Linked DNA regions of Solwaraspora sp. WMMD1047. The protein of the gene in region 1 binds, or shares a complex with, the protein of each later gene. Links are inferred from orthologs where the notes say so. Each region holds a gene or a part of one and is shown in the gene's direction. Other genes may lie near its edges.

Region 1 (5,048 bases):
CACGATCACCCTCGCCACCCTCGCCGCGGTGGCCGGGGTGATCACCCTCGTGCATGGCTGGCAGGCCGGCAGGGAGATGATCCGCACCGCCGCCCCCAACTTGATCACTGCCGCGGTCAACGTGTCGGTGGGCCTGATCGTGTTGATCGCGCTCGTCACCACCTGGTGGTCCGTGGTGCTGATCGGGGCGCTCGTGGGTGGGCTGCTCTTCGTCTACCGCTCCTATGCCCAGTTCTTCCGGCAACACCGGTCACTGGCCGGCATGTACGACCTGACCCGGGCGATGTCCGAGAGTCAGGACGGCGCCATCGCCGATGCCATGCTGGGCCGGGTCCGGGCGCTCATGCAGGCCGAGTACGCCACCCTCTGGCTGCCCGCCCAGGGCCGGCACCCCGAGGTGCTGCTCACCGCCCGGGTCGACGATCCCGGCCTGTTGGACTTCGCCCGTACCCCGTCGCTGGTCCGGGAACGGGCCGTCGGCCAACGACGGACCATCGCCGCAGGTAACCGCCTCGGTGGCGAGGAGAGCCTGCGGGTCGCGTTGCGGGCCGGCTCCGCCAAGGATGTGATCGCCGTTCCGCTCCGCTCCGGGCAGGCCGTCATCGGCTCCCTGGAGGTGGTCAACCGGCTGAGCGACAGCAGCCACTTCCTCCCGAGCGACGTGCAGATCTTCGAGACGATCGCGGCGCACGTCGCGGTGGCCCTGGAGAACTCCCGGTTGGTCGACCGGCTGCGCCACGACGCCCACCACGACGGCCTCACCAACCTGCCGAACCGGCGCCGGATCACCGCGGCGCTGGAGGAGGCGGTCCGGGTCCGCGCCCCTGGCGAGGTGATCGCCGTACTGCTGTTCGATGTGGACGCGCTCCGGCAGGTGAACGAGTCGCTCGGGCACGCCGCCGGCGACAAGGTGCTGACCGAGGTGGCGACCCGGCTGCGCGACTCGGCCCCGGCCGCCGCCCTTGTCGGCCGGCTCGGCGGCGACGAGTTCGCGGTCACCCTGCGGGTGGAGAGCGCGGACGCGGCCCTGGAGTTGGCCGCGCAGCTGCGCGAGCAGATCCGCGACCAGATGGTCTTCGACTCCCTGGTCCTGGACGTCGACACGGTCGTCGGCGTGGTGGTGCATCCCGACCACGGCAGCGACCCGGCGACGTTGCTGCAGCGGGTCGACCTGGCGGCCACCGCGGCGAAGTCCACCCCGGACGGCATCCAACTGTTCAACCCGGCGCTGGAATCCCGGTCAATGCACCGGTTGGGGCTCGCCGGTGACCTGCGCAACGCGCTCGACAACGGCGAGCTGGAGGTCTACTTCCAGCCCAAGGTCACCCTCGGCGAACGACGGCTGGTCGGCGTCGAGTGCCTGGCCCGCTGGGAACACCCCGCCCACGGCGCGGTCGCGCCAGAGGACTTCGTCGCGGTCGCCGAGCACACCGGCCAGCTCAGCCGACTCACCGAGGCGGTGCTGCGGGAGGGGCTGCGGCGCAGCCGGGACTGGACCGACGCCGAGCACCCGCTCGCCGTCGCGGTCAATCTCTCCTCGCGTACGCTCACCGACCCGCACTTCCCCGCCCGGGTCCAGGAGCTGCTCACCGAGTACGGCGTGGCGCCCGAGCTGGTCACCTTCGAGATCAAGGAGGCCGGCGTCCTGGACGGCACGGACCGGCCGGTGCCGATCCTGCGCCGGCTGCGGGACATCGGCGTACGCCTCTCCGTGGACGACTTCGGCACCGGCTACTCGTCCCTGTCCCACCTGCGGCGGCTGCCGGTCAACGAGGTGAAGGTCGATCAGTCGTTCGTCCAGGGGATGGCGACCGACCCGGTGGACCTGGCCATCGTGAACGCGGTGGTGACCCTCTCCCAGCAGTTCGGCCTCGCGGTGGTGGCCGAGGGGGTGGAGAGCGAGCTGACCCTGGAGCTGCTGCAGGACATCGGCTGCGAGATCGGCCAGGGGTTCCTGTTCAGCCGGCCGCTGCCGTACGAGCGGCTGGAGGCCTGGTTCGGTGCCCAGGCGGAGTCCGAGACGCCGTTGGCGCCGGACGTACGCCGGCTGCGGGCGGTCCCGGCGACGGGCGCCGAGAACTGGCCCAGCGGGGTCAGGCGGCCGGCGGGGATCTGATTTCACCTCGCGCGCGCGCCCGTGTACTCTTACCCCTGCGCGTCCGCAGGAAAGATCGCGTGCGCCCCCTTAGCTCAGTCGGCAGAGCGTCTCCATGGTAAGGAGAAGGTCTACGGTTCGATTCCGTAAGGGGGCTCAGAGGGTTCTTGTGACCCGCCCACGGCGGTGTAGCTCAGATGGCAGAGCAAGCGGCTCATAATCGCTGTGTCGCCGGTTCAAGTCCGGCCACCGCTACTTCCGGTCGCCGGGTCGGTCCCGGGGACCCGATCGGATGGGCGCCGGCAGGCGCCCACTTTGCGTGTCCGCCCTCCGGGCGTCTACGCTGGTACGTCGTAGTTGATCCGTTATCGAGGAAGGCACTCCGCCGTGGCTAAGGCGACCGATGTCCGTCCGAAGATCACCTTGGCGTGTGTGGAGTGCAAGGAGCGCAACTACATCACGCGTAAGAACCGCCGTAACGACCCGGACCGCATCGAGCTGAAGAAGTTCTGCCCCCGGGACGGCAAGCACACCCTGCACCGCGAGACCCGCTGAGCTTGCGGACCACGGCCGGTCGGGACGGGTGCACCGTCCCGACCGGCCGTCGGTTCCGGGCCGGGTGGCGGGCGTGTAGTTTCTCGGCATGCCGATGGACTCCTCCTTCGTCGGGCGCAGTTTCGCCCCGACGCCGCCGTACCTCGTGGGCCGGGAAAAGATCCGTGAGTTCGCCGCGGCGATCGGGGCCGGCGATCCGGCGCACAACGATCCGGCCGCAGCCCGCTCGATGGGGCATCCGGACGTGGTGGCGCCGGTCACCTTCCCGGTGGTGCTGACAATTCCCGCGATCCAGCAGATCATCGAGGATCCGGCGTTGGGCGCCGACGCCGAGCGGCTGGTGCACGGTGACCAGCGGTTCGCGTACACCCGGCCGGTGGTGGCCGGGGACGAGTTGACCTGCGCCAGCAGCATCGAGGAGATCATCTCCAGGGGCGGGCACGACTTCGTGACCTTCCGGACCGACGTGGCGACCGTGGCCGGTGAGCCGGTGGTGAGCGTCTGGTCGAGGCTGGTCATCAGGGGGGAGGGCTGATCCGGTTGGAGACCCAGAGCACGCTGACGGTCGGACAGGAGCTGCCGGTCCAGACGTTCCGGGTGACCCGGGCGGACCTGGTCCGCTACGCGGGCGCCTCGGGTGACTTCAACCCGATCCACTGGAGCGACCGGATCGCGACGAAGGTCGGGCTGCCGGGCGTCATCGCGCACGGCATGCTGACGATGGCGCTCGTCGGTCGGGCGGTCACCGGGTGGGCCGGCTCGCCGGACGCGGTGATCGAGTACGGGGTCCGGTTCGCCCGGCCGGTGGTGGTACCCGACGACGACACCGGAACCGAGATCGAGGTACGCGCCAAGGTGCGGGCGGTGGCCGACGACGGTTCGACGCAGCTCGATCTGACTGCGACCTGTGCCGGCGAGCGGGTGCTGTCCCAGGCTCGGGCGACGATCCGGACGGCGCGGCCGACACCGGGCTGAGCCGTGGCCGGCGTACCGGGGCGGTCCGGTTGGGAAACTCGGGCCGGTACCCGTACACTGGTCCGCCGTGGGGCAAGTGGCCCTGCTTTGGCCTGCGTGCCGGAGTGGGTTCGGCTGTCCTACCTAGGGGTGTAGCTCAATTGGCAGAGCAGCGGTCTCCAAAACCGCAGGCTGCAGGTTCAAGTCCTGTCACCCCTGCGCCTGAGGCCTGACCGTTCCAAGGGGGGTCGGATTCGGCCGGCGTGACCAGCGAGCGTGCGTCCACCGACGTGCGAACCAATTGGCGACGGAGGTCGAAGTGGCCGACAAGAATCGGCGCGGTGAGGACGACGCGAACGACCGCCTGGACGACGAGGCTGTCGACGACCGCCTCGACGACCCGGCGGACGACGACGTCGTCGAGGACGACGACCGGGAGCTCTCCCGGGGCGGCACCGCCACCCGCAAGAAGGCGGAGTCCACCGAGAGCCAGCCGAAGTCGAAGTCGGAAACCGGGCGGGTCGGAATATTCGGGCGCGTCGGACGGTTCTTCCGCGAGGTAGTGGCGGAACTGCGTAAGGTCATCTGGCCGACCCGCAAGGAGCTGTTGACCTACACCACGGTCGTGGTCGTGTTCATCGCCGTGATGACGTCGATCGTCGTCCTGCTCGACTACGGGTTCGCGCGGGCCATGCTGTGGGTCTTCGGCAATCCGAGCTGACGACGTGATCAGCTGATAGTGACGGAAGTGAGCGAGCGTGCCTGAGTACGACGAGACCGCCGGTACCGCGGACGAGCAGTCCGCGGTCGCGACGGCGGCGGGTGACGAGTCGGTCGAGGCCGCCAGCGAGCCGGAGTTCGAGGCCACCAACGGTTCGGCGCCCGACGAGAACTTCGACCCGGTCGCGGAGCTGCGGCAGAAGCTGCGCTACGCGCCGGGCGACTGGTACGTGGTGCACTCCTACGCCGGCTACGAGAACAAGGTCAAGACCAACCTCGAGACCCGGATCACCAGCCTCGACATGGAAGAGTTCATCTACCAGGTCGAGGTGCCGACCCGGGAAGAGGTCGAGGTCAAGAACGGCAAGCGCCTGCAGGTCCAGAACAAGGTCTTCCCGGGCTACATCCTGGTCCGGATGGAGCTGACGCCCGAGTCGTACTCCTGCGTCCGGAACACCCCCGGGGTGACCGGCTTCGTCGGCGCCACCGACCGGGCCGACCGGCCGGCGCCGCTCTCCCTCGACGAGGTGCTGAAGTGGCTGGCCCCGGCGGTGGAGACCGAGCAGAAGAAGGCGAAGCCCGAGGTCAAGGTCCTGGACTTCGAGGTCGGCGATTCGGTCACCGTGACCGACGGCGCGTTCGCGTCGCTGCCGGCGACGATCAGTGAGATCAACGCCGACCAGCAGAAGCTCAAGGTACTGGTGTCGATCTTCGGCCGGGAGAC
Region 2 (5,190 bases), 5.2 Mb from region 1 along the record:
AAGGGGCGCTGCGGGAGAACGCCGGTCTGCACGCACAATTGCTCGTCCAGGCTCGCGAGGCCGGGGTGCTGGACGAGCGGCAACGGATGGCGCGGGAGATCCACGACACCCTGGCCCAGGGCCTGGCCGGCATCCTGACCCAGCTCCAGGCCGCCGAGCAGAAGCCGGACGAGCCCGCGACCTGGCGCCGGCACCTGACGAACGCGATGGACCTGGCCCGGGAGGGCCTGGTCGAGGCCCGCCGGACGGTCCACGCGGTGGAGCCGGAGGTGCTCGCCAAGGCCCGGCTGCCGGACGCGATAAGCGACGTAACCCGGCGCTGGTCGGAGGTGCACCACATCGACGCGGTGCTGACCACCACCGGCGACCCTCGACCGATGCACACCGACGTCGAGGTGACACTGCTGCGGGCCGCGCAGGAGGCGCTCGCCAACGTGGCCAAGCACGCGAACGCCAGCCGGGTCGGCCTGACCCTGTCGTACATGGAGGATCTGGTGACCCTGGACGTACGGGACGACGGTGTGGGTTTCGAGCCCGACGCCAAGCGCGCCAATGGTTCCGCGAACGGCGGGTTCGGGCTGGCCGGCATGCGACAACGGGTGCAGCGCCTCGCGGGTCGGCTCGACATCGAGTCGGAGCCGGGCGGCGGCACCGCGATCTCGGCCACCGTGCCGGCGATACCGGCCGGAGGCGGACAATGATCTCGGTGCTGATCGTCGACGACCACCCGGTGGTCCGGGACGGGTTGCGGGGGATGTTCAGTGCCGACCCGCGGTTCGAGGTGCTCGGCGAGGCCGGTGACGGCGCGGAGGCGATCGCGGTCGCGGACCGATTGCGACCCGACGTGATCCTGATGGATCTGCGGATGCCGCGCATCGACGGCGTCACGGCCATCAGGGAACTGGCCGACCGCGGGGTGCCGGCCAGGGTGCTGGTGCTCACCACCTACGACTCGGATCGCGACGTGCTGCCCGCCATCGAGGCCGGCGCCACCGGCTATCTGCTGAAGGACGCGCCCAGGGAAGAGCTGTTCCGGGCGGTGGAGGCGGCCGCGCGTGGGCAGGCGGTCCTCTCCCCCGCGGTCGCGACCAGGCTGATGGGTCAGATGCGGCAGCCGGCCTCGGAGCCGCTGTCGCAACGTGAGCTGGAGGTGCTGACGCTGATCGCCCAGGGCTCGACCAACCGCGAGGCCGCCCGACAGCTGTTCATCAGCGAGGCCACCGTCAAGACCCACCTACTGCACGCGTACGCGAAGCTAGGGGTCAACGACCGGGCGGCGGCCGTCGCGGCCGCCTTCCACCGCGGCTACCTGACCCCACCCAGCTGACGCCTCCGACACGGCATTCGCTTCACCAGCCAGGTTGGCATATAATGACAATCGTTTTCAGGTTGATGGAGAGGATCTCGATGTCGGCACCACAGGCCACACCCCATGCGGTGACAGCCGATACTGGCTCCCGCCCGTCACTGACCGTGCTGTCCGGGTTCTGGCCGGCGGCGACCTTCGCCGTCGCCCGGACCATGCTCGCGGCCGACCCGTCGCTGCTGCTGGTACGGCACGACCTGGCCGGGATCCGGGACGGGGTCGTCCGTCGGGTGGTCCGTTCCGGCGCCGGGATCGTCGAGGACGTACGAATCGAGCTGAGACACGGCTGCGCCTCCTGCACCCTGCGCGAGGACGTGCTGCCCACCCTGGTCCGGCTCACCCGCAGCCAGCCCGGCCGGGACCTGGTGCTGATGCTGCCCGAGGTGGTGGAACCCGAGGCGGTCGCCGCCGCCTGCACCCACTGCCTGGTCGACGGCGCACCGATCACCGAACTCATCCGCATCGACTCCTATGTCACCGTCGTCGACGCCGAACACCTGCTCGACGGCCTGGCCAGCACAGACGACCTCACCGAACTCGGCATCCAGGCCGCCGAGGACGACCACCGCGCGCTCGCAGACGTGGTGGTCCGCCAGATCGAGTACGCCGACACCCTGGTGCTGTGGGGGCAGTCCCGGGAGGGCGCCTTCGACACCGGCCGGCTGTCGGTCCTGCTGCGGCGGATGGCGCCGTGGGCGACCCAGCTCCGCCTCGACGGAGACCTCGTCGACGCCAGCGCACTGACCCGCCAACTGCGCCGCACCCGTCGACACCGGCCGGAGACTCCGGGGGTGCTCGTCCGGGGTCTGCGGGGCTATCCGCTGGGCACGCACGCCCCGGAGCCCGACTGCGGAGTCGTCTCCGCCGTCTTCCGCGCCCGCCGCCCGTTCCATCCGCAGCGCCTGCACGACGTACTCGAAGACGTCAACGCCGAGATGGTCCGCTCGCGCGGCCATCTCTGGCTGGCCAGCCAACCCGACACCGTGGTGGCCTGGGAGTTCGCCGGCGGCGGTCTGGGCATGGGGTCGCTCGGACACTGGCTGGTCAGCCTGCCCACCGACCGCTGGGAACAGGTCGACGACCATCGCCGGCTCGCCGCCGCGATGGAGTGGGACCCCTACTACGGCGACCGGCACCAGCACCTGGTCTTCATCGGCCTCGACTTCGACCCCGCCGAACTGGACCGCACCCTCACCAGCTGCCTGCTCACCGACGCCGAACTCGCCGACGGCGAGCAGACCTGGCGCACCTATCCCGACCCCTTCGCCGGTTGTTTCCCCCTGCATCCGGAGGAACTGACCGACGCTGACCCCGAAGGAGCACGACCCGCATGAAGCCCGGAATCCACCCCGAGTACCGACCCGTCGTCTACCGCGACAAGGGCGCAGACTTCGCCTTCCTGACCCGATCCACCGCCACCAGCAGGCAGACGATCGAGTGGACCGACGGCAACACCTACCCGGTGATCGACGTCCAGATCTCGTCAGCCAGCCACCCGTTCTGGACCGGCACGCAGCGCGTGCTCGACACCGCCGGCCGGATCGAGAAGTTCCGCAACAAGTACGCCCGGCGCGGACCCCAGGGCGGATGAACGCCGAGGCTCTCGGCGCACCGCGACGACCTGTTCCGGCTCTTCGCCCGCGGCGTGCACCTCGGCGTACGACCCTGAGCCCGTGACCACGCCACTCGTGCCGGACGAGCAGCTACGGGCCGCGGGGCTGACAGCCACCGCACAGCGCCGGGCCGTCCTGACACTGGTGATCGGACACTCCCGCCCGCTCACCGCCCGGGAGGTACACGCCGAACTCAACCGCACCGTCCGGCACATCGGCCTGACCACCGTCTACCGTGTGCTGCACAGGCTCGCCGACGCGGGCCTGCTGCACACGTTCGACCTGGACGGACAACGCTCCTACCGCCACTGCGGCGCAGCACCCCACCAGCATCTGATCTGCACCCGGTGCGACCTGGTGATCGAGTGCCCACCCGACATCGTGACGAGTTGGCTCAGCGGCCTGCAGCAACACACCGGCTTCAGCCCGCACCCCGACCGACTCGACATCCGGGGTACCTGCGCGGCCTGCGCCGACAGGTAGGAACGGGCCGGACCCGTACGTCGACATGAGCCAGACCGGCCTGGGCGACGTCTCGGGCGGTGAGCGCCACCATGGTCGGCGCGAGGTCGATGCCGATGACATGGCCCGTAGACCCGGTGGCCTCCGCCGCGGGGAACAGGACGGCTCCCCGGCCGCAGCCGACATCAAGCACCCGGTCGCCCGGCCGAATGCCGGCCCGGCGAACCAGTTCATCGCCGGACGGCCCGAAGAAGGGCACGCCGGTCCGGTCGTAGCTCGCGGCGGCCTGCTCGAAACACCGCGACGGTTGTTTCCCGGTCGCGGCGCCCTCGCCTCGGGCCGCGTCGTCGTTCTCCGCAGTCAGCGACATCGTCAGACCGCAACCGGCTCGGGGTGGTCGTGGTCCTGGTCGTGCAGATCGCCGAGGTCCCACTCGGGGAACGGGTCGGGCAGTCTCCGCCAGGCGTCCTGTCCGGCGGCGCACTCGCTTTCGGTGAGCAGGCAGCCGCCCAACGCCGCCCGCAGGCCGTCACCGTCCAGGCCGATGCCGATGAGCACGAGTTCCTGCTGCCGGTCACCGAAGACGGGATGCCAGCGAGACTCCAGTTCGGCGCGTTCCTCGGAATCCGGCGGCCACTGCCCGGACACCACGACGGGCACGCCGACCGGGTCACAGCGCCCCGACGGGCCGGCCTGTGACCAGAGGGCCTGCACATCCGGGCGGCTGGCCAGCCACAGGAACCCCTTGGAACGCACCACACCGAACGCGTCGAGGCCGGCCGCCAGCAGCTCCCACAGCCGCTGCGGGTGGAACGGCCGGTGGTCGCGGAACACGATGCTGGAGATGCCGTACTCCTCGGTCTCCGGCACGTGCCCCCCGTTTAGTTCGGTGACCCAGCCCGGCGCGGTCTCGGCGCGTTCGAGGTCGAACCGGCCGGTGTGCAGGATCTCCACCGGAGCCACCCGGCCGTGCACGGCGCGGACCTGCCGGGCGGCCGGATTGAGGCGGGTCAGCAGCGCCTCCACCACCGTCAGGTCGGTCGGAGCGATCAGGTCGGTCTTGTTGACCACCAACACGTCAGCGAACTCGATCTGGTCGACGAGCAGGTCGGCGATCCCCCGGTCATCCCCTTCGTACGCCGCCAGGCCACGGGCCTCCAGGGTCTCGCCCGCCTCGATCATGGCCAGCAGACCCGCCGCGTCGACGACGCTGACGCAGGTGTCCAGCCGGGCCAGGTCGTCGAGCACCTGCCCGTCCTCGACACCGAAGGCGAAGGTGGCGGCCACCGGCATCGGCTCGGAGATGCCGCTCGACTCGATCAGCAGGTAATCGAATCGGCCCTGCCGTGCCAGCCGGCTCACCTCCTGCAGCAGGTCATCGCGGAGGGTGCAGCAGATGCAGCCGTTGGTCAGCTCGACCAGTCGCTCGTCGGTCCGCGACAGCGCCCCACCGTCGCGGACCAGCGCGGCGTCGATGTTGACCTCACTCATGTCGTTGACGATCACCGCCACCCGCAGACCGTCCCGGTTGGCGAGGACGTGATTGAGCAGGCTGGTCTTGCCGGCACCGAGGAAGCCGGAGAGCACGGTCACCGGCAGCCGACCGGTCACGGCTGATCCGCCAACCGGCGGCCCTCGTACAGACCACGGTTCGGTTCGTCCACAAGATCTCCTTCACGAGAGGTCAGCCAACACCTTAACGCTATCGGTTGTCATTTCCGATAGCGACCCGGTTCCGTCACCAACGAC
Region 3 (5,054 bases), 420 kb from region 1 along the record:
CTGCTGTGTCACAGACTCCCGCGACGCGTCACGCGAGGCGGGTGCACCGAGGCCGCCCGGCCACCTAGTTCCGCCTCCCGGGCAGCCCCGGCCTTATCGAGGGAAGGAATCCATTGAGCGACACCACCGACGTGACGTCGGACGTTTCCAACGTCGCTGGCGACGCCACCGCAGGCCCCGCCCGCCGTCGGCGGTCCGGCACCGGGCTGGCGGCCATGCTGCTGCCCGAGTTGCAGAGCCTGGCCGCGTCGCTCGGCATCTCCGGTACGGCCCGGATGCGCAAGGGCGAACTGATCAACGCGATCTCCGAGCGGCAGGGCGGCGCGGCCGCCGCGGGTGCTCCGCGCCCGCGGGCCGAGGTGGCCGCCGCGGCGGCCCCGGCCCGGGACGAGGTACGCCTGGAGGTGCGGGAGGCCGGCGAGCGGCCGGACGCCGAGCGGCGCAGCGAGGCGCCGGACAACCAGGCGCCGGCCGCCGAGCCCGAGGTACGCGAACGGGCCCCCCGCCGCAGCCGCTCCGGCGCCGGCACCGCCGGCACCGAAGCCGGCCAGGAGCAGCCGGCCGCCGACACCGACCGCGACCGCGGTGACCGGTCCGACCGGGGTGACCGGTCCGACCGGGGTGACCGGTCCGACCGGGGTGACCGGTCCGATCGGGGTGACCGGTCCGATCGGGGTGACCGGTCCGATCGGGGTGACCGGTCCGATCGGGGTGACCGGTCCGATCGGGGTGACCGAGGTACCGACCGGGGTGAGCGGGCCGCGGAGCGGGCTGACCGTGGCGACCGGGACCGCGGCGAGCGCAACGAGCGCGGCGACCGGGATCGCGGCGAGCGCAACGAGCGCGGCGACCGGGACCGTGGCGACCGCAACGAGCGCGGCGAGGCCCGCAACGGGCGGGACCGCAACGGCGACCGGGACCGCAACGACCGGGGTGACCGGGGACAGCGCGGCGGCAACGACCGGGACAACGACTCCGACGACGACTCCGGTGAGGGCGGCCGGCGCGGCCGGCGCAGCCGGTTCCGGGACCGGCGGCGCGGCCGGGGCGACCGCCCCGACGGCGGCGGCGACTCCGGCGGCCGGGAGCCGCAGGTGAGCGAGGACGACGTCCTCGTGCCGGTGGCCGGGATCATCGACGTGCTGGACAACTACGCGTTCGTCCGCACCACCGGCTACCTCTCCGGCCCCAACGATGTCTACGTGTCGATGTCACAGGTCAAGAAGTACGGCCTGCGCCGCGGTGACGCGGTCACCGGCGCGGTGCGGTCGGCCCGGGACGGCGAGCAGCGTCGGGACAAGTACAACCCCATGGTCCGGCTGGACACCATCAACGGGATGGACCCGGAGGAGGCCAAGCGGCGGCCGGAGTTCTACAAGCTGACCCCGCTCTACCCGCAGGAGAGGTTGCGGCTGGAGACCGAGCCGCACATCCTCACCACCCGGGTCATCGACCTGGTCACGCCGATCGGCAAGGGCCAGCGGGCGCTCATCATGTCGCCGCCGAAGGCCGGTAAGACGATGGTGCTGCAGGCGATCGCCAATGCGATCACCCACAACAACCCGGAGTGTCACCTGATGGTGGTGCTCGTCGACGAGCGGCCCGAAGAGGTCACCGACATGCAGCGCTCGGTCAAGGGCGAGGTGGTCGCGGCCACCTTCGACCGGCCGCCGCAGGACCACACCACCGTCGCCGAGCTGGCGATCGAGCGGGCCAAGCGCCTGGTCGAGCTGGGGCACGACGTGGTCGTGCTGCTCGACTCGGTGACCCGGCTCGGCCGGTCGTACAACCTGGCGGCGCCGGCCAGCGGCCGGATCATGTCGGGTGGTATCGACTCCACCGCGCTCTACCCGCCGAAGCGGTTCCTCGGCGCGGCCCGCAACATCGAGAACGGCGGCTCGCTGACCATCCTCGCCACCGCCCTGGTGGAGACCGGTTCGGTGATGGACACGGTCATCTTCGAGGAGTTCAAGGGCACCGGCAACGCCGAGCTCAAGCTGGACCGCAAGATCGCCGACAAGCGGGTCTTCCCGGCCATCGACATCCACACCTCCGGCACCCGCAAGGAGGAGATCCTGCTCGCGCCGGAGGAGCTCGCGATCATCCACAAGCTCCGCAAGGTGCTGCACTCGCTGGACTCGCAGGCCGCCCTGGACCTGCTGCTGGACCGGCTCAAGCAGAGCCGGACCAACATCGAGTTCCTGATGCAGATCGCCAAGTCGACGCCGGGCGAGTAACGCCGCCGGACGCCAACCGTCCCCCGCCGGCCCGGACCGGGCCGGCGGCGGACGGGGCAGGTGGACGTCGGGGGAGAGTGTGCCCAGGCGTCCGGTTCCGCACCGGCTGTCCGGGTGAGCTCACCCGGCGGGCCGGGAATGCCTGACAGGTCCGGCCCGTTACCTGTCACAGACCTCGTGTGCGGCCCGAATTCGGGCCGGCGGAAGCCCATGGCACACTTGTCAATCGGCCACCGGTTCCGGTTCACGCCCGAGCCCGCCAGCGGGTCGCGATCCGTCGCGGCACCGGCGGTGGGCGCAGACGGCGACCCGGCGACCACAAATGAAAGGACCGAGGCGACATGAAGCCCAAGATCCACCCAGAGTACGTGACCACCGAGGTGACGTGCTCCTGCGGTAACTCGTTCACCACCCGCAGCACCGCCAAGGGCGGCTCGATCCACGTCGAGACCTGCAGCGCCTGCCACCCGTTCTACACCGGCAAGCAGCGCGTCCTCGACACCGCCGGTCGGGTCGCGAAGTTCCAGCAGAAGTACGCCAAGGTTCAGGCCAAGAAGGCCAAGTAGCGGCCCAGACGGCGCCCGCCACCCGGTTCCGCCGGGCGGTGGGCGCCGTCTCGCATGTGGCCGGTACCCACCGGCCGAACCCCCGCAGCCGTCCACCGGGACGCCGAGCCGTCCACAGGGAGCAGCAGCAATGAGTAGTGACCGTCTCGCCGCGCTGCTCGACGAGTACGCCGACCTGGAGAAGCGGCTCGCCGACCCGGGGATCCACGCCGACCAGGCCACCGCCCGGCGGGTCGGCCGCCGGTTCGCCGAGCTGACCCCGGTGCACAAGGCGGCCGGCGAGCTGGAGCAGGCCCGGGCCGACCTGGTGGCGGCCCGCGAACTGGCCGCCGAGGACCCGTCGTTCCAGCCGGAGGTGGAGTCCCTCGCCGCCGCCCTGCCGGCGTTGGAGGAGCGGCTGGCCGAGCTGTTGATCCCCCACGACCCGCACGACGCCAAGGACGTGATCCTGGAGATCAAGGCCGGCGAGGGCGGCGAGGAGTCCGCGCTGTTCGCCGGGGACCTGCTGCGGATGTACATGCGGTACGCCGAGCGGCACGGCTGGGCCACCGAGGTGCTGGACGCGCAGGATTCCGATCTGGGCGGGGTCAAGGACGTCTCGCTGGCGGTGAAGGCACGCGGCGTGCCCGAGGGCGGCAACGGGGTCTGGTCCCGACTCAAGTGGGAGGGCGGCGTGCACCGGGTGCAGCGGGTGCCGGTCACCGAGTCGCAGGGCCGCATCCACACCAGCGCGGCCGGGGTGCTGGTGTTGCCGGAGGCCGAGGAGGTCGACGTCACGATCGACCCGAACGAGCTGCGCATCGACGTGTATCGCTCGTCCGGGCCGGGTGGCCAGTCGGTGAACACCACCGACTCGGCGGTGCGGATCACCCATCTGCCGACCGGCATCGTGGTCTCCTGCCAGAACGAGAAGAGTCAGCTGCAGAACCGGGAACAGGCGATGCGGATCATGCGGGCCCGGCTGCTCGCCGCCGCCCAGGAACAGGCCGACGCCGCCGCCTCCGACGCCCGCCGGTCCCAGGTGCGCACAGTGGACCGCTCCGAGCGGATCCGCACCTACAACTTCCCGCAGAACCGGATCACCGACCATCGGATCGGCTTCACGGCGTACAACCTGGACCTGGTGCTCGGCGGGGAGCTGGACGGCGTACTCGACGCGTTGACCGAGGCGGACCGGACCGCGCGGCTGGCCGGTGACCCGGAGCTGTCCCGGCGCTGACCGGGATCAGCCCACGTCGGCCCGGTTGCGGCTCTTGAGCCGCAGCATCTCCCGGTCGGCCTGCTCGAAGGCGACGCCGAACGCGTCGCGCTGCCCGGCGCCGGCCGCCGGCAGTTCGGCGAAGCCGACGCTGATCCCGACCGGGGTGCCGGGCACCAGCGACTCCCAGTCCTCGGCCCGGACGGCGGCCCGGATGCGGCGGGACACCTCGGCGGCCTCGACCATCCCGGCGCCCGGCAGCACCACCACGAACTCGTCGCCGCCGTACCGGGAGACGAAGTCGCCGCGCCGCATCACCCGGTTGATCACCCCGGCGATCCGCTGCAGCACCAGGTCGCCGGAGTGGTGGCCGTGCGCGCCGTTGACGGCCCGGAAGCCGTCCAGGTCGCAGACCCCGAGTGCGGCCCGCTCGCCGCGGGTGACGAGCGCCGCCACGTAGCGCTCCAGCCGGCGCCGGTTCGGCAGCCCGGTCAACGGATCGGTGAGCGCCTCACCCTCGTACCGGGCCGCCTCCCGGCGCATCTCCTCGTGGTCGATGCGGGCCGCGATGCCGTCGACGTAGACGTCCCGGAGCCGGTCGTTGCGCTGGGCGGCCAGCCGGAAGGCGTACCGGTCGGCGCGGTGCGCGGCGGCGTGGTCGCCGGAGCGGGCGAAGGCCAGGCTGCGCAGCCGGGCGTGTTCGGCCGAGCCGAGGGTCTCGGCGGAGACGGTCGCCCCGTCGAGCCGGACCATCGCCTCCACCGAGCGGCCGTCGCGGATCGCCAGGCAGACCGCGCCGAGCTGGCGCATGTCCCGGGCCCGCGCGCTGTCGCCGCCGTTGGCCAGCAGCGCCGCGGCGTCCGTTCCGGCCGGAACCCCGCCGCCCTGGTCGGCGGGGCCGCCCAGCGCCGCCCGGCGGGCCGCCGCGTAGCCGTACGCGGCCAGGCTGCTCGGGCGCAGCCGGCCGGCGGTCCCAGCCCGGACGAACCGGTCCAGGTCGCCGGCGATGTCCCGCAGCACCCGCAGACAGCCGTCGCTGTCGCCCTGGTGGTC

Evidence for each region. Proteins that work in one complex are often made in the same cells at the same time.
Region 2: rpmG (region 1) and O7627_RS27155 share a complex: the UniProt entries of both Bacillus subtilis proteins name them as parts of the 50S ribosomal subunit. The link is inferred for Solwaraspora sp. WMMD1047 from one-to-one orthologs.
Region 3: rpmG (region 1) and rpmE share a complex: the UniProt entries of both Bacillus subtilis proteins name them as parts of the 50S ribosomal subunit. The link is inferred for Solwaraspora sp. WMMD1047 from one-to-one orthologs.

What each region holds. Positions count from the first base shown.
Region 1 is NZ_JARUBL010000001.1:781,068-786,115, forward strand. The notes cover bases 1,211-4,066. They hold rpmG (50S ribosomal protein L33), read left to right. Parts: upstream 1,211-2,482; coding sequence 2,483-2,650; downstream 2,651-4,066. Other genes in these bases: O7627_RS03640 (EAL domain-containing protein), read left to right, coding at 1,211-2,116; O7627_RS03660 (MaoC family dehydratase N-terminal domain-containing protein), read left to right, coding at 2,739-3,185; O7627_RS03665 (MaoC family dehydratase), read left to right, coding at 3,191-3,625; secE (preprotein translocase subunit SecE), read left to right, coding at 3,924-4,066. Also shown: more of O7627_RS03640, read left to right, coding at 1-1,210; more of secE, read left to right, coding at 4,067-4,325; transcription termination/antitermination protein NusG, read left to right, coding at 4,363-5,048.
Region 2 is NZ_JARUBL010000001.1:5,946,705-5,951,894, forward strand. What follows is about bases 1,329-4,326. They hold O7627_RS27155 (type B 50S ribosomal protein L31), read left to right. Parts: upstream 1,329-2,696; coding sequence 2,697-2,957; downstream 2,958-4,326. Other genes in these bases: O7627_RS27150 (GTP-binding protein), read left to right, coding at 1,408-2,700; O7627_RS27160 (Fur family transcriptional regulator), read left to right, coding at 3,040-3,462; O7627_RS27170 (GTP-binding protein), read right to left, coding at 3,814-4,326. In the rest of the region: O7627_RS27140 (sensor histidine kinase), read left to right, coding at 1-701; O7627_RS27145 (response regulator transcription factor), read left to right, coding at 698-1,327; more of O7627_RS27170, read right to left, coding at 4,327-5,052. UniProt on the Bacillus subtilis protein: While neither of the L31 paralogs is essential, this protein does not seem to function as the main L31 protein.
Region 3 is NZ_JARUBL010000001.1:1,201,472-1,206,525, forward strand. Bases 1,329-4,190 are described here. They hold rpmE (50S ribosomal protein L31), read left to right. Parts: upstream 1,329-2,578; coding sequence 2,579-2,803; downstream 2,804-4,190. Other genes in these bases: rho (transcription termination factor Rho), read left to right, coding at 1,329-2,237; prfA (peptide chain release factor 1), read left to right, coding at 2,934-4,022; O7627_RS05615 (GGDEF domain-containing protein), read right to left, coding at 4,029-4,190. Also shown: more of rho, read left to right, coding at 114-1,328; more of O7627_RS05615, read right to left, coding at 4,191-5,054. UniProt on the Bacillus subtilis protein: Binds the 23S rRNA. While neither of the L31 paralogs is essential, this protein seems to function as the main L31 protein.